DNA from 2 places in the Pantoea sp. GABEPS69 genome. Region 2 is predicted to be linked to the other one. Evidence: predicted binding sites of a transcription regulator. Region 2 holds the regulator's gene; the other holds the start of a gene.

What was found. Region 2 encodes sigma-54, which starts transcription at its own class of promoters, with help from an activator protein. Its sites were predicted from a motif close to GTTGGCACANNTTTCGCTNT; they were not measured.
Positions count from the first base shown of each region.
Region 1: the regulator sigma-54 is predicted to act here: its motif matches at 2,232-2,251, upstream of glnK (P-II family nitrogen regulator).

Region 1 is NZ_CP118618.1:3,044,106-3,053,857, forward strand. Features, by position in the region: gene tesB (acyl-CoA thioesterase II) at 1-425, shown strand, start outside; gene amtB (ammonium transporter AmtB) at 521-1,807, opposite strand; gene glnK (P-II family nitrogen regulator) at 1,841-2,179, opposite strand; gene PVE98_RS15000 (SmdB family multidrug efflux ABC transporter permease/ATP-binding protein) at 2,437-4,212, opposite strand; gene PVE98_RS15005 (SmdA family multidrug ABC transporter permease/ATP-binding protein) at 4,199-5,974, opposite strand; gene PVE98_RS15010 (Lrp/AsnC family transcriptional regulator) at 5,999-6,460, opposite strand; gene PVE98_RS15015 (PLP-dependent cysteine synthase family protein) at 6,576-7,607, shown strand; gene cof (HMP-PP phosphatase) at 7,642-8,463, opposite strand; gene PVE98_RS15025 (SgrR family transcriptional regulator) at 8,556-9,752, shown strand, end outside.
Region 2 is NZ_CP118618.1:3,607,561-3,617,312, forward strand. Features, by position in the region: gene mlaF (phospholipid ABC transporter ATP-binding protein MlaF) at 1-723, opposite strand, end outside; gene PVE98_RS17615 (calcium/sodium antiporter) at 949-1,929, shown strand; gene kdsD (arabinose-5-phosphate isomerase KdsD) at 1,947-2,933, shown strand; gene kdsC (3-deoxy-manno-octulosonate-8-phosphatase KdsC) at 2,947-3,513, shown strand; gene lptC (LPS export ABC transporter periplasmic protein LptC) at 3,510-4,088, shown strand; gene lptA (lipopolysaccharide ABC transporter substrate-binding protein LptA) at 4,057-4,605, shown strand; gene lptB (LPS export ABC transporter ATP-binding protein) at 4,611-5,336, shown strand; gene rpoN (RNA polymerase factor sigma-54) at 5,384-6,817, shown strand; gene hpf (ribosome hibernation promoting factor) at 6,839-7,126, shown strand; gene ptsN (PTS IIA-like nitrogen regulatory protein PtsN) at 7,283-7,762, shown strand; gene rapZ (RNase adapter RapZ) at 7,817-8,671, shown strand; gene npr (PTS phosphocarrier protein NPr) at 8,668-8,940, shown strand; gene mtgA (monofunctional biosynthetic peptidoglycan transglycosylase) at 8,944-9,663, opposite strand.

The DNA.
Region 1 (9,752 bases), 560 kb from region 2:
AGGTGCGGGAGAAGTTTATCGCCGAGCGGCCGCTGGAGATACGCCCGGTTCAGATCCACAATCCGCTGAAAGGCCGCGTCGACGAGCCGGTACGTCAGGTCTGGATCCGCGCCAACGGCGGGCTGCCTGCCGATTTGCGCATTCACCAGTACCTGCTGGGCTACGCCTCCGATCTCAACTTTCTGCCGGTGGCGCTGCAGCCGCACGGCAAAGGATTTCTTGAGGCAGATATGCAGGTCGCTACCATCGACCATTCGATGTGGTTTCACCGCCCGTTCAACTTCAGCGACTGGCTGCTCTACAGCGTGGTGAGCACCTCGGCCTCCGGAGCGCGCGGTTTTGTGCGCGGCGAGTTCTATAACCAGCAGGGCGTGCTGGTCGCCTCGACCGTGCAGGAAGGCGTGATGCGTCAGCGCAGCGTATAAGCTATCAGGCCGCGCAAAAGCAAAAAATAAGGGGCGAATCGTCGCCCCTTTTTGTTTTTTCTGTTTTTAGCGCACTGCTTTTCTTGCCCAGCAGCTTACTGGTTGTAAGCGTTCTCGCCGTGGCTGTTGACGTCCAGACCTTCGCGCTCCTGCTCTTCCGGCACGCGCAGGCCGACAATCATATCCGCCAGCTTAAAGCCGATAAAGGCGACCACCGCAGACCAGACGATCGTTACGCCGACGCTGAACAGCTGCACCCATACCTGATGGCCCATGGTGACGCCTTCCGCATAGCCGACGCCGCCCAGCGAAGAAGAGGCGAATACGCCGGTCAGGATACAGCCGACGATGCCGCACACGCCGTGCACGCCGAAGACGTCGCACGGGTCGTCCACGCGCAGCATTTTCTTCAGCGAGGTCACGCCCCACAGCCCGGCCAGACCGCCCACCAGGCCGATAATCAGCGCGCCGCCGACGCCCACATAGCCGCAGGCCGGAGTAATGGCCACCAGGCCGGCGATAAAGCCCGAACAGGCGCCCAACAGTGACGGTTTACCGCGCACCGCCCATTCGCCGAAGGTCCATGACAGCACCGCGCCTGCGGTCGCTACCACAGTGTTCAGGAAGGCCAGCGCGGCAATTTCGTTAGCGGCGGAGGCGGAGCCGGCGTTGAAGCCGAACCAGCCCACATAGAGGATCGCCGTGCCGGTGAAGACCATCGGCAGATTATGCGGTTTGAACGCCTCTTTGCCGAAGCCGGCGCGTTTGCCCACCAGATAGGCGCCGACCAGACCCGCGATAGCGGCGTTAATATGCACCACGGTGCCGCCGGCGAAGTCCAGCGCGCCATCCTGCGCAAGAAAACCGCCCGCCCAGACCATGTGCGCAATCGGCAGATAGGCCAGCGTTACCCACACGCCGACAAAAATCAGCACGGCGGAGAAGCGAATACGCTCGGCGATGGCGCCGACGATCAGACCCACGGTGATACAGGCGAACGACGCCTGGAACGCCACGTGGATATACTGATAGAAACTGCCCATTACCGCTTTCAGCTCGATGTTTTTCAGCATCGCCCACTGGAAGCTGCCGAAGAAGGCGTTGCCTTCGCTAAAGGCCAGCGAATAGCCGTACACGATCCACAGCATGCAGACCAGTGCAAAAGTCACCGCCACCTGCGTCAGCATAGAGAGCACGTTTTTGCCGCGAATCAGACCGCCGTAAAACAGCGCGATCCCTGGAATCGTCATAAACAGCACCAGCGCGGTGCAAATCATCATAAATGCGTTGTCGGCCTTATCCGCTACGGCAGGCGCAGCCATCGCCAGCGACGGTAACAGCGACAGGCTGATGAGGCCCAACAAGGTGAGTGCTTTATTCATTTTTTTCCATCCCATCAGATAACGTAGCCGAAATTAGAGCGCTGCTTCGTCGGTTTCACCGGTACGAATACGAATAACGCGCTGCAGCTCGGCGACAAAAATTTTGCCGTCACCGATCTTGCCGGTATAGGCCGCTTTGCTGATCACATCCACCACTTCGTCGAGCTGGTCGTCGGCGATCGCGACGTCGATCTTGACCTTGGGCAGAAAGTTCACGCTGTACTCGGCGCCGCGATAGAGCTCTGCATGGCCTTTCTGGCGACCGAACCCTTTAACTTCAGAGACGGTCAGCCCCTGAATGCCGATAGAGGAGAGAGCTTCGCGCACATCCTCCAGTTTGAACGGTTTGATGACCACGGTAACCAGCTTCATTGCATCCCCTCCGGGTAATAGACAAGTGAGTCGCCTCAGACACGCAGAGACAGAAGCAAAGGCTGTGCCAGGAATGAAAACGCGCAGGCGGCGCGGCATAAATGCAGCCCGGCCTGGCCTGAATTGGCAAAAGAAGAGAGTGGAAAAAGAAAAGCGAAACCAGAAGCTAAATAAACTGCACTTCTTTGGTGCTTGTGGCCTCAAAGAAGTGCAAAGAGTGAGAACATTCTGATAAATGCGCGCAAAAAAGGTGCAATTTACTCTACGGTAGCGACCGCCTTGCCCGACGCGAGTTCATCGCCCGCCTGCTGCAGCTGATACATCTGCCAGTAGCGCCCCTGTCGCGCCAGCAGCGCGGCGTGATCGCCCTGCTCTACCACCTGACCACGATGCAGCACCAGAATAGTGTCGGCCTCGGTAATGGTCGACAGACGATGGGCGATCACCACCAGCGTCGTGTGCTGGCGCAGTCTGCTCAGCGTCTGCTGAATCGCCTGCTCGGTGCCGGAGTCGATATTGGCGGTCGCCTCGTCGAGGATAAGAATCTGCGGCATCTCCACCAGCACGCGCGCCAGCGCCAGCAGCTGCTTCTGCCCGACCGACAGGTTATTGCCCTGTTCGCCGAGTCGTGTATGAATGCCGTCTGGCAACGCATGCGCCAGCGATGCGAGCTGCACCTGCTCCAGCGCCTGCCAGACTGCCTCTTCGCTGATATCGCGACCGAGGCGCACGTTAGCCAGCAGGCTGTCCGCCAGCACCACCGGATCCTGCTGCACCATGGCGATGCCGCGACGCAGCGTCTGATGGCTGAGCTGACCAATGGGACGATCGTCCAGCCAGATTTCGCCGCGCGTCGCCGGATAGTAGCCCATCAGCAAATTCGCGAGGGTGCTTTTACCGCTGCCGGTATGGCCGACCAGCGCCACGAAACTGCGCGCCGGCACCTCAAGGTTGATATCGCTCAGCACCTCGCGATCGGCGCGATAGGCGAAACTCAGCTGACGCAGCGAGATGCGTCCCGAAGTCAGTGGACGATCGTCGCTGCCGTAGCGCTGCTGCGTGGCATCCATCAGCTCGAAAATGCGTTCGCCCGACACCACCGCCTGCTGCAGCATCGACTGCTGTGTCGTGAGTTCGATCAGCGGTTCGTTGAGACGGCCAAGATAGGTGATAAAGGCATAGAGCACGCCGACTTCGAAAATGCCCGGCGAGGAGAAGCTGAACAGCATCAGCAGCCCGCAGAGGATCATCGCCGAAAACAGGCTGAGCAGCGGACGCAGCAGAAAACCGTCGAGCCGCAGCGTCTGCATGCGCGCCTGATAGTGCGAGCGGCTGGCCTGGCTCATGCGCTCGCCGAAGCGCGCCTGCTGGCGAAACTGCTGGATCACGCTCATACCGTTGATCACTTCGTTAAAGCCGTTGTTGATATCCGCCAGATAGCTGCGCACGCGGCGCGCGATGGGCGTGCTGTAGCGCTGATAAATCAGCATCACCGTCAGTACCAGCGGGAAGATCGCCATCGCCACCAGCGCCATGCGCCAGTCGAGGCTGAACATCGCCACCATCATCGCGCCGATCAGCGCCGCGCTGCGCAGCACCGTGGCCACCACCGTCACGTAAAGATCCCTGATCACTTCGGTATCGTTGGTGACGCGCGAGATAATCTGTCCAACCGGCTGGGTGTCGAAGGCGCTGAGCGGCTGACGCAGCGCCGCGTCCATAACGTCGCTGCGCAGCTGCTGCACCACGCCGATCGCCGCGCGGTTAAACAGCAGCGCCTGGAAATAGTGCAGCCCTGCCGCCAGCAGCTGGAGGAGAATAAAGCCCGTCACCAGCCCGGCGACGATGCCCCAGGGCATCTGGTGCTTCGCCACCAGGTTATCGATAAAGTAACTGACCAGCACCGGTCCGGTCACCTCGGCCGCGGCGGCGATCCAGAGCAGACCGACCGCCAGGCTCAGCGATTTGCGCCACGGCCTGCCGTAGGCGAGCAGCCGCTTCAGCGTTGGCCATAAGCGTTTAGAGGTCGCCATCGAGCGCTCCTTTTGCCGATTCGTCTTCGTCCAGCGCCGCCTCAAGCTGTTGATAGCGATACATATCGCGATACCAGCCCGGCTGCGCCGCCAGCGCGTCATGATCGCCGCGCTGGGCGATCTCGCCCTGCTGCAGCACCAGAATTTCGTTCGCTTCCGCCAGCGCCGACAGGCGATGCGCGCTGATAATCAGGGTGCGGCCCCGGCCCCAGAGGCGCAGGTTATGCAGAATATCGTGCTCGGTGCGGCCGTCGACCGCCGACAGGGCGTCGTCGAGGATCAGGATCTCCGCGTCGAGCAGCAGCGCGCGCGCAATTGATAGCCGCTGCTTCTGGCCGCCCGAAAGCATCACGCCGCGTTCGCCCACTTCGGTGGCGTAACCCTGCGGCAGCCGCAGGATATCCTCATGCACGCAGGCCAGCTTCGCCGCGCGCTCAATCTCCTCCTGAGTGGCGTCGGGCTTGCCCAGCGCGATATTGCTCGCCACGCTGTCGGAGAAGAGGAATGGCGTCTGACTGACGACCGCCAGCCGGCTGCGCCAGCTGTCGATGCGCAGCTGCGTCAGGGGAATGTCGTGGTAGCGAATATCCCCCTGGTCGATATCGAAATGGCGCTGCAGCAGGCTGAGCAGCGTGCTTTTTCCGCTGCCGGTTGGGCCGCACAGGCCCAGCATCTGTCCGGGCTTCAGCGCAAAGTTGAGGTTGCGCAGCACCGGCGCGGCGCTGGCCGGATAGCGAAACTCGCGGATCGAAGCCTGCAGCACGCCCGCTTCCGCCGGCGGCTCCCTTTCGCCATCCTCGACCGCAGGCGCTTCCGCCAGCAGCGCGCCGATGCGGCTCCAGGCGGCGCTGCCGCGCTCGACGATGTTGAACATCCATGCCAGCGCCAGCATCGGCCAGATCATCAGGCCGAGATACATCACAAAGCTGGTGAGCTGACCGAGCGTCAGCTGATCGTGCCACACCATCCAGCTGCCGCCGCCAATCGCCAGCAGGTTCGAGAAGCCGATAGCGATATAGATGGTCGGGTCGAAACGGGCGTCGACGCGCGCCACACGCAGGTTTTTCGCGCCGGTATCGCGCGCAATAGCGGAGAACTGATCCGACTGGTGCGACTCCAGGCCAAACGCCTTAATCATGCGGATGCTGGTCAGGCTCTCCTGCGTCTGGTCGTTCAGGCTGGAGAAAGCCGCCTGCGCCAGCTTAAAACGGTCATGCAGCTGGTTGCCGTAGCGGTGGATAAACAGCGCCATGATCGGCATCGGCACCAGCGACAGCAGCGTCAGCTGCCAGCTGATCTGCAGGCTCATCACCAGCAGCACCACGCAGCCCATCACCAGCGAATCCACCAGCGTCAGCACCCCTTCGCCGGCGGCGAACACCACGCGATCCACGTCGTTAGTGGCGCGTGCGATAAGATCGCCGGTGCGATGACGCAGGTAAAAAGCGGGATGCTGACGGCTGAGCTGGCGATAGAAATCTTCGCGCAGTTCGACGGCAAGCTGATAGGAGGCGCCGAACAGCAGCACGCGCCAGACGTAGCGCAGCAGGTAGGTCGCCACGGCGGTGACCAGCATCACGCCGATCCACATCATAATAGTGCGCCCGCTCATGGTGTGATGCGTGACGCCATCGACGATCACGCCTACCAGATGCGGCGGCAGCAGCTGCAGGATAGCGATAACGATCAGGAGAGTGATCGCGCCCAGATAGCGTCGCCACTCGCGGATGAAATACCAACTTAACTGGCTGAATAGTCGCACTACGCTCTTCTCTTTCTTTTTGCCTCAGGGGGCAACGGGTAACGCCGTGGTGTATTTGATCTCCTCCATGGCGAAGCTGGAGGTGACGTCGATCAGGCCCGGCACGCTGTTGACCAGACGCTTGTAAAAGTCGTCGTAGCGTTTCATATCCGCAACCTGAATGCGCAGCAGATAATCGAACTCGCCCGCCGTGCGGTAGAACGCCAGCACCTCAGGCATCTCCTGCACCGCCGTGACGAAGCGCTGATACCATTCGCGGCTGTGCTGCTGCGTTTTAACGAACATAAAGGCGGTCAGCGCGAGACCGAGCTTTTCCGCATCCAGCAGCGCGACGCGTGCACGGATGATACCGTCATCCTCCAGCTTTTTCAGTCGCTTCCAGCACGGCGTGGTGGTGAGGTTAACGGCGTCCGCCAGCGCCTGCAGCGATAGCGTGCAGTCCCGCTGCAGCAAATCAAGTAAATGACGGTCAGTTTTATCTAACATTTCTCTCCTCGGGAGAATATTTTTCTCCAGATACGCCATTATAGCGAGAATAAAGCCAACTCTTTTTCCTGCGCGTGCCTTACAATCAGCCCATCTTTTTAGCCGGAATCGCATCATGAGTAACTGGACTCGCCACGCCATTAATGAAATCAACGCGGACTTTCAGCGCTCCGCCGAAACCCACCTGATTCGCTTTCGCCTGGCGGATTATCCCGGCATCGATTTCTATCTGAAAGATGAGAGCACCCATCCCAGCGGCAGCCTGAAGCATCGGCTGGCGCGCTCGCTGTTTCTTTACGGGCTGGCGAACGGCTGGATCAACGAGAACAGGCCGGTGATCGAGGCCTCTTCCGGCAGCACTGCGGTCTCGGAAGCCTATTTCGCTCAGCTGCTCGGCCTGCCCTTTATCGCCGTCATGCCAGCGAGCACCGCGAAGCGCAAAATCGAGCAGATTGAGTTCTATGGCGGCCAGTGCCACTTCGTCGCCGACCCGTGCGAGCTTTACAACGCCTCAATGGAGCTGGCGCGCGAGCTGGACGGCCATTTTATGGATCAGTTTACCTACGCCGAGCGCGCCACCGACTGGCGCGGCAATAATAACATCGCCGAGAGTATTTTCCGCCAGATGGCGCTTGAGCCTTGTCCCGTGCCGCATACGCTTATTATGGGCGCCGGCACCGGCGGCACCTCGGCGACGCTGGGCCGCTATATTCGCTATCAGGGCTTTGCCACGCGGCTGCTGGTGGTCGATCCCGAGCACTCGGTGTTTTACGATTACTGGCACAGCCGCGACGCGACGCTGCGCAGCCCGCGCGGCAGCCAGATCGAAGGCATCGGTCGTCCGCGCGTCGAGCCCTCTTTTATGCCCGACGTGATTGACGAAATGATGAAGGTGCCGGACGGCGCCACGCTGGCGGCGATGCTGAAGCTGGCGCACATTATCGGCCGTAAGCCAGGCGCCTCAACCGGCACCAATTTCTGGGGCATGATGCAGGTGGCGAAGCGGATGCGGGCGAACGGCGAACGGGGCGCGCTGGTGACGCTGATGTGCGACAGCGGCGAGCGCTATCCCGACAGCTATTACGATGAAAGCTGGGTCACGCGGCAGTTTGGCGATATCAGCCGCTGGCAGCGCGAGCTGGAATAAAATCGCGGACTCCCTGTCCGCTTCACTGTAATCCTCAGCATTCGGGGGAATACGCGAGGTGCGGCGTCGCCATCCAGTGATCTAAATAGTGAGACACCGCCTGTGTCTCGCAATGGCCGATAACCGGCAAATGGGGCAGCGCGGACTTGAGCTGGCTCATGGCGTTGCCCATCACAAACCCTTTCCCCACCAGTCCCAGCATTTCGCGGTCGTTCATGGCGTCGCCGAAGGCCATGCACTCCGCCAGCGGCAGCGAAAGATGCTGACACAGCATGGCGAGCGCGCTGCCTTTGTTGCAGTTGAGCGGCAACACCTCCAGACAGTCGAGCGCCGAGAAACAGATATGGGCGCGGTCGCCGAGCGCCGCCTCCAGCTGCGTTTTCAGCTGGCAAAGCCGGTCGTGACTCTCGACGAAGCAGATTTTGGTGACCTGGTGCGCGGGAATGCTTTTCAGGTCGCGCAGCTGATAGCGAAAGCCGCTCAGCGCGTGCGCCTGCAGCATCTGTGGCACCGGTACGTCGGTAAACCAGCCGTCGTCGTTGAAAACGTGCACCGTGGCGGCGCTATCCCAGCGGCTGTGCAGCACCTCCTCTGCCACCGACGGCGAGAGATCGCTGGCGAACAGCAGATTGCCGTCCAGATCGTGCACGCGCGTGCCGTTGCCGGTGATCAGCCAGGCGGGCAGCGTGATGCGCTGCCGCAGGATCTGCATCTCCAGCAGGTGACGGCCGGTGGCGAAGGCCAGCTGTACGTCGCGCTGATGCAGCGCCAGCAAAATGCTTAACGTCTGCTGGCCCAGCTGATGGCTGGGCAGCAGCAGCGTGCCGTCCATATCGAATGCGGCAAGTCGCGCCATTGCTCTCTCCCGTTGATAAATCAGCATTCACTATCGCCTGGCAATCCCGGAACTAATAGTGAATACTTTTCGAAAACTGTTCCGGGTTTTCTATGCGCCAGCTTAATCGCCTTAATCAGTTTCAGCGTCTGTGGCAGCAGAGCCAGGGCGCCCCCCAACAGACCTGCGTGGCCGAGATGGCCAGCCGCTGCTTTTGCAGCGATCGTCACCTGCGCACCCTGCTGTCGCAGTGGCAGCATGCAGGCTGGCTGCGCTGGCAGGGCGAATCGGGGCGCGGCAGGCTGGGCACGTTGACCTTTCTTCGATCGCCCGAACAGCTGCGGCAACAGCTGCTTCAGACGCAGCTGCAGGCGGGAAATGCAGCCGAAGCGCTGCAGGTGCTGGATATGGCGCCGGAGCGGCTGGTGGATCTGCTGCGTCCGCTGATGGGCGGCCAGTGGCAAAACGACGCCCCTGTGCTGCGCATTCCCTACTATCGTCCGCTCGATTCCGTCGCGCCGCTGCAGATTGTCGGGCGCGCCGAACAGCACCTGGCGCGTCAGCTCTTTTCCGGCCTGACGCGATTCGAAGCGGATGAGCCGGTCGGCGATCTGGCGCATCACTGGCAGCACGCCGACAAGGGGCGCGTCTGGCTGTTCTGGCTGCGTCCGCAGCTGTTCTGGCATAACGACGAGCCGCTTCAGGCCGCGCAGCTGGTCGAGCAGTTTCAGCGCATTTTGCAGGACGCGCGCGCGCAGCGCCTGCTGGCGGACGTCGCAAGCGTAGACGCGCCGCATCCGCTGGCGCTGCGCTTTCGGCTGAGCCGCAGCGACTACTGGCTGCCCTGGCGACTGGCGCATCAGCTCTGTTTGCTGCCCCATCCGCAGCAGCTGCGCCTCGGCAGCGGCCCCTGGAAGCTGGCGCACTTTACGCCCGAACTGGTGCGTATCGAGAGCCATACGCGCTGTCACCTGCAGCTGCCGCTGATGCAGGCCGTTGAGTACTGGATTACGCCGACGCTGTTCGATCGCGCACTCGGCACCAGCTGCCGTCATCCGGTGCAGATCGCCATTGGCGATGCGGCGGATCTGGCGTCGCTGCGTCCGGTCAGCCGCAGCATCAGCCTCGGTTTTTGCTACCTCGCCTGTCGTCCGCGCGCCGGTTTTAGCCCGGCGCAGGCGCGTCGTTTGCTCCGCCTGCTGCAGCAAAGCGGCATCGTTGCGCAGCTGCCGCTGGAAGAAGGGCTGATTACGCCGAGCAAAGAGCTGCTGCCGGGCTGGCCGGTGCCGCAGGTGGAGGATGAGGCGCCG
Region 2 (9,752 bases):
ACGCACGCGCGGGTCGGGATTTTGCCGCAGCTCCGGCGTGCTGCCCTGCGCAATGATTTTCTGGCCAGCCACAATATAGGCCCTGTCGGCGATGCTGAGCACCTCCGGCACATCGTGCGATACCACAATGCAGGTGAGACCCAGCGAATGGTTGAGCTCGTCGATCAGCTTGACCAGCACGCCCATAGTAATGGGATCCTGGCCGACAAAAGGTTCGTCGAACATGATGAGCTCCGGCTCAAGCGCGATCGCGCGCGCCAGCGCGGCGCGGCGCGCCATGCCGCCGGAAAGCTCTGCCGGCTTCAGCTGCGCCGCGCCGCGCAGTCCCACCGCTTCCAGCTTCATCATCACCGTGCTGTGCAGCAGCGCCGCAGGCAGCTGCGTATGCTCGCGCAGCGGCCAGGCCACGTTTTCATATACCGTCAGGTCGGTGAACAGCGCGCCGGACTGGAACAGCATGCTCATCTTTTTACGGGTTTCATAAAGCTTCGCGCGGGACAAGCTGGGAATATTTTCGCCGCGAAACCAGATTTCGCCTCGATCGGGCTGCAGCTGGCCGCCGATCAGGCGCAGCAGCGTGGTTTTGCCTATGCCCGACGGCCCCATAATGGCCGTAACTTTTCCCTTTGGCACCGTCAGCGAAATATCGTCGAAAATCGGACGATCGCCGCGAGTAAAACTGACGCCACGAACCTCAACCAGGTTCGTTTCCTGTTGGTCCATTATTACCTCTTCTGTGGATCGGGCGTTATAAAGCCTACGATGGTAGCCTGTAACGCGCCAGTTCACGATAGCATTACAGAAACTTACTGCCTTCATTTGGCGAAAGCGGGCATAAAATTTACTTTTGCCGCTCAGACGGTCAAAATCAGCGCCTGTTTCTGATGACAGAACCTGAAACCTGCCGCACAAGACGTGTCGGCAACGCATTTCATCCAAGGATTTTTCATGTTCGTAGCCGCCGCCCTGCTGATCATTGGTTTGATTTTACTGGCTTATGGCGCCGATCGCCTGGTGTTTAGCGCCGCGATACTGTGTCGATCCTTTGGCATCCCGCCGCTGATTATCGGCATGACGGTCGTCAGCATCGGCACTTCGCTACCCGAGATGATCCTCTCTTTTTCAGCCGCGCAGCACGGCCAGATGGATCTCGCCGTCGGCACCGCGCTGGGATCCAATATTACCAATATTTTACTGATACTCGGCGGCGCAGCGCTGCTGCACCCTCTGAACATATACTCCAATCTGATCCGGCGCGAACTGCCGCTGATGCTGCTGGTCTCGCTGCTCAGCGGTCTGATGCTGTTCGATAACTACCTGAGCCGCCTTGACGGCCTCGGCCTGATTGCCATCGCCATCGCCTATCTGCTGGTGGCGATCCGCTTCGCGCGCCGCGCCGAGCGGGACAATAGCGATACCCTGACGCGCGAACAGCTCGCGGAGCTGCCGCGCGAAGAGAGCGGCAACACGGTCGCCTTTCTCTGGCTGGCGGTCGCGCTGATTATTTTGCCCATGGCGACGCGCATGGTGATCGACAACGCCACCACCTTTGCCGATTATTTCGGCGTCAGCGAGCTGGTGATGGGCGCCACGCTGATCGCGGTAGGCACCAGTCTGCCGGAGCTGGCGACGGTGCTGGCGGGCGCGCTGAAAGGCGAAGATGATATCGCCATCGGCAATCTCATCGGCGCCAATATTTATAATATCGCCATCGTGCTGGGCTTACCGGCGCTGATCAACCCCGGTAGCGTGGACGAGCACGCCTTCGCGCGCGATTACTGGGTCATGCTGGCCGTCAGCGCGCTGTTCGCCCTGCTCTGCCTGCAGCGCCGCCGCCGCATCGGGCGCGCCGCGGGCGCTTTCTTACTCTGTGGTTTCATCGTCTGGGGCGCGCTTTTGTGGATTCAGCCCGCTTTCCTCGACGGATAACAAAGGACCGATTTGCCATGTCAACTCAGCTTTCAAACGCGAATTTCGACTTTCAGACGGCGGGAAAAGCGGTACTGCGCATCGAGCGTGAAGGTCTGGAGCAGCTGGACCAGTATATTAACGACGACTTTACCCGCGCCTGCGAGATGATCTATCGCTGCCAGGGAAAAGTCGTCGTCATGGGCATGGGCAAGTCGGGCCATATCGGCAAAAAGATGGCCGCCACCTTCGCCAGTACCGGCACGCCCGCCTTTTTCGTGCATCCGGGCGAAGCCAGCCACGGCGATCTTGGCATGGTCGGCCGCAGCGATGTGGTGCTTGCTATCTCTAACAGCGGCGAGTCCAACGAGATTCTGGCGCTGATCCCGGTGCTGAAGCGCCAGCATGTGCCGCTTATCTGCCTCACCAGCCGCCCCGATAGCGCCATGGGCCGCGCCGCCGACGTGCATCTGTGCGTAAAAGTGCCGCAGGAAGCTTGCCCGCTCGGGCTCGCTCCCACCAGCAGCACCACGGCAACGCTGGTAATGGGCGATGCGCTGGCGGTAGCACTGCTGGAAGCGCGCGGCTTTACCGCGGAAGATTTCGCGCTGTCGCATCCGGGCGGCGCGCTGGGCCGCAAGCTGCTGCTGCACGTGAGCGACATCATGCACAGCGGCGACGAAATCCCGCACGTGACGCGCGACGCCTCGCTGCGCGACGCGCTGCTGGAGATTACGCGCAAAAATTTAGGGCTGACGGTTATCGTCGACGATCTGATGAAGATCGAGGGCATCTTTACCGACGGCGACCTGCGCCGCATCTTCGATATGGGCATCGACTTTCAGAAGGCCACCATTTCAGAAGTGATGACGCGCGGTGGCATTCGGGTTCGCCCTAATATGCTGGCGGTCGAGGCGCTGAACCTGATGCAAAACAAAAACATTACCGCTGTGCTGGTGGCCGATGACGATCGTCTGCTCGGTGTGGTACATATGCATGACATGCTGCGCGCCGGCGTAGTCTGAACAGGAAATGAGAATGTCGGTAAATACTTCCCTGGTAGAAACCTGCTACGGCCCGGTCAGCGCGGAGGTGATGGCACGCGCCAGTCAGATCCGTCTGCTGATTTGCGACGTTGACGGCGTGATGTCTGACGGCGTGATCTATATGGGCAATAACGGCGAAGAGCTGAAAGCTTTTAACGTGCGCGACGGCTACGGCATCCGCTGTTTGCTAACCTCTGATATAGAGGTAGCGATTATTACCGGACGCAACGCGCGTCTGATGGAGGATCGCTGCAAAACTTTAGGCATTCGCCATCTTTACCAGGGACAGTCCGATAAGCTTTTGGCCTATCGCGAACTTCTGGATAAACTGTCGCTTTCCGATGAGCAGGTCGCCTACATCGGCGATGACCTAATCGACTGGCCAGTGATGGCCCGAGTAGGGCTGAGCGTGGCGGTAGCGGATGCGCATCCGGTGCTGCCGCCGCGCGCCCATTACGTTACGCGTATCGCCGGCGGACGCGGCGCAGTACGCGAACTGTGCGACCTGATTTTAATGGCGCAGAACAAATTTGAGGATGCCAAAGGGCAATCAGTATGAGTAAAAGCAGGCGTTGGATAACGCTGATTCTGGCCTTAATTGCGCTGGTGCTAATCGGCTGGAACCTGACCAGTCAGGATGAAAGCAGCGCGCCGGTCGCCGCCAACGATCAGGAGCCGACCTATACCAGCGCGAATTCGAACACCGTGGTCTACAACCCGCAAGGGGCGCTGGCTTACAAACTGGTGTCCGATAAAGTGACCTATTTCGCGACGGATGAAGTGAGCTGGTTCGATAAGCCGGTAATGACCACCTACGACGAAAATAAAGTGCCGACATGGTCGGTGCGCGCCGATAAAGCCAAATTAACCAAAGATCGTATGCTTTATCTGTATGGCCACGTCGAGGTGAATACCCTGACGCAGGATTCGCAGCTGCAGCGCATCAAAACTGACAACGCGCAGGTCAACCTCGTCTCGCAGGACGTGACCTCCGACGATCAGGTTACCTTGTTCGGGCGCGGTTTTAACTCTACCGGCATGAAGATGCGCGGGAATTTACGGACGAAAAACGCCGAGTTGATTGAAAAGGTCAAAACTTATTATGAAATTCAAAATGCACAACAACAGCCTTAAGTTTTTCCTGGTCGGCGCTCTGCTGGCGGCCAGCTTGCCCGCGCTGGCGGTGACCGGCGACTCGGACAAACCCGTCAACATCGATTCCGAGAACCAGGCGCTGGACCTGCAAGGCAATGTGGCGACCTTTACCGGCAACGTCATCGTGACGCAGGGAACGATCAAAATCACCGCCGATAAAGTGGTGGTGACGCGTCCCGGCGGCGACAGCAATAAAACCATCGTGGACGCCTACGGCAATCCCGCCACCTTCTACCAGATGCAGGACAGCGGCAAGCCGGTTCAGGGCCACGCCGCTAAGCTGCACTATGAGCTGGCGAAAGATTTCGTCGAGCTGACCGGCAACGCTTATATCGAGCAGCAGGACAGCAATATCAAAGGCGACCGTATTACCTATCTGGTCAAAGAGCAGAAAATGCAGGCCTACAGCCAGGGTCAGAGCAAGCGCGTCACCACTGTGCTGGTGCCGTCGCAGCTGCAGGACAAGAACGCTAACAGCCCGAAAAAGAGTAACTGATCGCTATGGCCACTTTAATCGCAGAAAATCTGGCGAAGGCCTATAAAGGCCGTCGCGTGGTGGAAGATGTCAGCCTGCAGGTGAAATCAGGCGAGATCGTCGGCCTGCTCGGCCCTAACGGCGCGGGCAAAACCACCACCTTCTACATGGTCGTCGGCATCGTGCCGCGCGACGCGGGCCGCATCGTGATCGACGAGGATGATATCAGCATCCTGCCGCTGCACGCCCGCGCGCGCCGCGGCATCGGCTATTTGCCGCAGGAGGCGTCGATTTTCCGCCGTCTCAGCGTCTATGACAATCTGATGGCGGTGCTGCAAATTCGCGACGATCTTACCGAAGAGCAACGTCAGGATCGCGCTAACGAGCTGATGGATGAGTTCCATATCGCCCATCTGCGCGACAGCATGGGTCAGGCGCTGTCGGGCGGCGAGCGCCGCCGCGTCGAGATTGCGCGCGCGCTGGCCGCCAATCCTAAATTTATCCTGCTGGATGAGCCTTTCGCCGGCGTTGACCCCATCTCGGTTATCGACATTAAAAAAATCATCGAGCACCTGCGCGACAGCGGGCTCGGCGTGCTGATTACCGACCATAACGTACGTGAAACCCTGGCGGTTTGCGAACGCGCCTATATCGTCAGCCAGGGGCGTCTTATCGCTCACGGCACGCCGAATGAAATTCTTGAAGATGAGCAGGTTAAACGGGTTTATTTGGGCGAAGAGTTCAGACTCTGATAAGGTGTCGTTAATACGATGTTTGCTTAGGAAATCCCGTCCTGAATATGAAGCAAGGTTTGCAACTCAGGTTCAGCCAACAGCTGGCGATGACTCCACAGTTGCAGCAGGCCATCCGGCTGCTGCAACTCTCTACGCTTGAACTGCAGCAAGAGCTGCAGCTGGCGCTGGAGAGCAATCCGCTGCTGGAACAGGCTGAAGTGCATGAAGAGATCGACAGCCGCGACTATCAGGAAGATGAGGTGCTGGACACGCGCGAGGCGCTTGAACAGAAAGAGATGCCGGACGATTTGCCGCTCGACGCCACCTGGGACGAGATGTATACCGCAGGCACCCCTTCCGGCACCGGCACCGACTATCAGGACGACGAGCTGCCGGTCTATCAGGGCGAAACCACCCAGTCGCTGCAGGACTATCTGATGTGGCAGGTGGATTTAACGCCCTTTACCGATACCGATCGCGCTATCGCTACCTCGATCGTCGACGCCATCGACGATACCGGCTATCTCACCGTTTCGCTTGACGATATCCTCGACAGCATGGGCGATGAAGAGCTGGCGCTGGATGAGGTCGAGGCGGTGCTGAAGCGCATTCAGCGCTTCGATCCGGTCGGGGTCGGCGCGCGCGACCTGCGCGACTGCCTGCTGGTGCAGCTTTCTCAGTTCGCGCCGACCACGCCGATGCTGGCCGAAGCGCGTTTAATCGTCAGCGACCATCTTGACCTGCTGGCCAACCACGATTTCCGCAGCCTGATGCGCGTCACCCGTTTCAAAGAAGATGTGCTGAAAGAGGCGATGCTGCTGATTCAGTCGCTGGATCCGCGTCCTGGCCAGTCGGTGCAGACCGGCGAGCCGGAATATGTCATTCCCGATGTGCTGGTGCGCAAGGTCGGCAAGCGCTGGACGGTTGAGCTCAACGCCGATAGCGTGCCGCGTCTCAGAATTAATCAGCAGTATGCCGCTATGGGCGGCGCGGCGCGCAATGACAGCGACAGCCAGTTTATCCGCAGCAATCTGCAGGAAGCGCGCTGGCTGATCAAAAGCCTGGAAAGCCGCAATGACACGCTGCTGAAGGTTACGCGCTGCATCGTTGAGCAGCAGCAGGCCTTTTTCGAGCAGGGCGAAGAGTTTATGCGTCCGATGGTGCTGGCGGATATCGCCCAGGCCGTAGATATGCATGAATCCACCATCTCTCGCGTGACCACGCAGAAATACCTGCACAGCCCGCGCGGCATCTTCGAACTTAAATATTTTTTCTCCAGCCACGTGAATACCGAAGGCGGCGGCGAAGCCTCTTCTACGGCGATCCGCGCGCTGGTGAAAAAATTAATCTCGGCGGAGAATCCCGCTAAACCCTTGAGTGACAGCAAGCTCACCACCATGTTATCTGAACAGGGCATCATGGTGGCGCGCCGGACCGTCGCTAAATATCGCGAGTCTTTATCTATCCCGCCCTCCAACCAGCGTAAACAGCTGGTTTGACCGAAATGAGAAGGAAGACCTATGCAGCTAAACCTCACTGGGCAAAACGTTGAAATCACCGAACCACTGCGTGAATTCATCAACACGAAATTTGCCAAACTGGAACACTACTTCGATCGTATCAATCAGGTTTATATTGTTCTGAAAGTGGAAAAGGTCACTCAGGTTGCGGAAGCGACTTTGCACGTCAACGGCGGCGAGCTGCACGCCACGTCGGAAGCGGAAGATATGTACGCGGCGCTTGACGGACTGGTGGATAAACTCGCCCGTCAGCTCACCCGGCACAAAGACAAACTGAAAAAACACTAACCTTCACGCTTGCAGCGCGCTTGCCGCGCGCTCGGGGCGGTCAGGATGGGGCGGATTTACCGCCCCGTTTTGCCATCTGTGCAAGCGCCACGGGATACCGCGCGGCCGTTTAGCGCGGCAGGCCTGCGGCTCTGTGAACTCGCAAGTGAAACGACAATGAACAACGATCTGACACTGGAACTGAGCACCGTGCTGACGCCGGACTGTACGCGCAGCGGCGTACACTGCCAGAGTAAAAAGCGCGCGCTAGAAATTATTAGCGAGCTGGCAGCGAAGCAGCTTAATCTGCCGCATCAAACGCTGTTTGAAGCGATCCTGACCCGTGAACGCATGGGCAGCACCGGTATCGGCAACGGTATCGCCATTCCGCACGGCAAACTGGAAGAGGATACGCTGCGCGCCGTCGGCGTCTTTATCAGCCTCGACCAGCCTATCGCATTTGATGCGGTGGACAACCAGCCGGTCGATCTGCTGTTTGCGCTGCTAGTGCCGGCGGATCAGTGCAAAACCCATCTGCACACGCTGTCTCTGGTCGCGAAACGCCTGGCGGATAAGACCGTGTGTCGCCGCCTGCGCGCGGCGCAGAGCGATGAAGAACTCTACGCCATTATTACAGAAGCTCCAGAGGAGCAGTAACGCGCGCTGCGCTTTTACCGGCGTGCGCGCCGGTTTAAAACGGGAGAGAAGGTCATGGTGCTGATGATCGTTAGCGGTCGGTCAGGCTCAGGAAAGTCGGTGGCGCTACGCGCGCTGGAAGATATGGGGTTCTACTGCGTCGATAACCTGCCCGTGGTGCTGTTGCCCGAGCTGGCGAACTCGCTGGTGGAGCGCAATATTTCGGCCGCCGTCAGCATCGACGTGCGCAATATGCCGGAGTCGCCAGAGGTATTCGAACATGCGCTGAATAATCTGCCGGACGCCTTTTCGCCGCAGCTGCTGTTTCTGGACGCCGATCGCAATACGCTAATCCGCCGCTACAGCGACACGCGCCGCCTGCACCCGCTCTCCAGCAAAAATCTGTCGCTGGAAAGCGCCATCGATGAAGAGAACGATCTGCTGGAGCCGCTGCGCTCGCGCGCCGATTTAATTATCGATACCTCAGAAATGTCGGTTCACGAGCTGGCGGAGATGCTGCGCACGCGCCTGTTGGGCAAGCGCGAACGCGAACTGACCATGGTATTCGAGTCTTTTGGCTTTAAGCACGGCATCCCTATCGACGCTGACTACGTTTTTGACGTGCGCTTTCTGCCGAACCCGCACTGGGATCCCAAGCTGCGGCCGATGACCGGCCTCGATCGCCCCGTAGCGGCGTTTCTCGATCGCCATACGGAAGTGCACAACTTTATCTACCAGACACGCAGCTACCTTGAACTTTGGCTGCCCATGCTGGAAACCAACAACCGCAGCTATCTGACCGTCGCCATCGGCTGTACCGGCGGTAAACACCGTTCGGTCTATATCGCCGAGCAGCTGGCGGACTACTTCCGCTCACGCGGCAAAAACGTGCAGTCACGCCATCGTACGCTGGAAAAACGCAAATCATGACCGTCAAACAAACCGTGGAAATCAAAAATAAGCTGGGCATGCACGCGCGTCCGGCCATGAAGCTGTTTGAGCTGGTGCAGAGCTTCGACGCCGAAGTGTTGCTGCGTAACGAATCCGGCACCGAGGCGGAGGCCAGCAGCGTCATTGCCCTGCTGATGCTCGACTCGGCGAAAGGCGGTCATATTGAAATTGAAGCCAGCGGCCCGGAAGAGCGCCAGGCGCTGACTGCCGTCATCGAACTTTTCGAAGCCGGCTTCGACGAAGAGTAAAGACTAGTTGAGATGATGGCGCTGCAAAAAGCCTTCTCCGCCTAGCTGGCGCATCTGGCGCATAATCCACTGCTGACGCTGCCGCACATAGCCTGAAGGCGCGTCGGCGCGAAAACGGATGGGATTCGGCAGCACCGCCGCCAGCAGCGCCGCTTCCGCTATCGTCAAACGGCTGGCCGGCTTATGAAAATAGCGCTGCGCCGCCGCCTCCACGCCGAAGGTGCCCTGCCCGAACTCGGCGATATTGAGATAAACCGTCAGGATGCGACGTTTGGTCCAGACCGTTTCGATACCGACCGTTAAGCCCGCCTCCAGCCCTTTCCTCACCCAGCTGCGCCCATCCCAGAGAAAAAGATTTTTCGCCGTTTGCTGCGACAGTGTCGAGGCGCCGCGCATGCGCTCGCCTTCGCTGCCCAGCGCCGTTTCAATCGCGTCGACGTCAAAACCCCAGTGCTCAGGAAATTTTTGATCTTCTGCGGCAATCACCGCCAGCGCCATCCAGGACGATATCTCGTCGTGGCCCGCCCAGTCGGCGTGCGCGACATAATGAAAGTCGCCGCGCAGCCAGGCACCGATTTGCCGTTCCGCCATTACCGCGGAAAACGGCACCGGCAGAAAGGAAAACAGAATAATTCCGGCGACCCAGATCCCCGCTATGGCGACCACTGCGCCGATAACAGCGCGCTTAACGCGTTGCCAGCGGTTCCCTTTATTCTTGCTCATGCAATGTTCTCTTACCTGTTCCCTGCATTAATCAATTCCCGACGTGATGAAAGTCGCGTCTTGGTCAAAATCGCTGAAGAAGCGTCTGA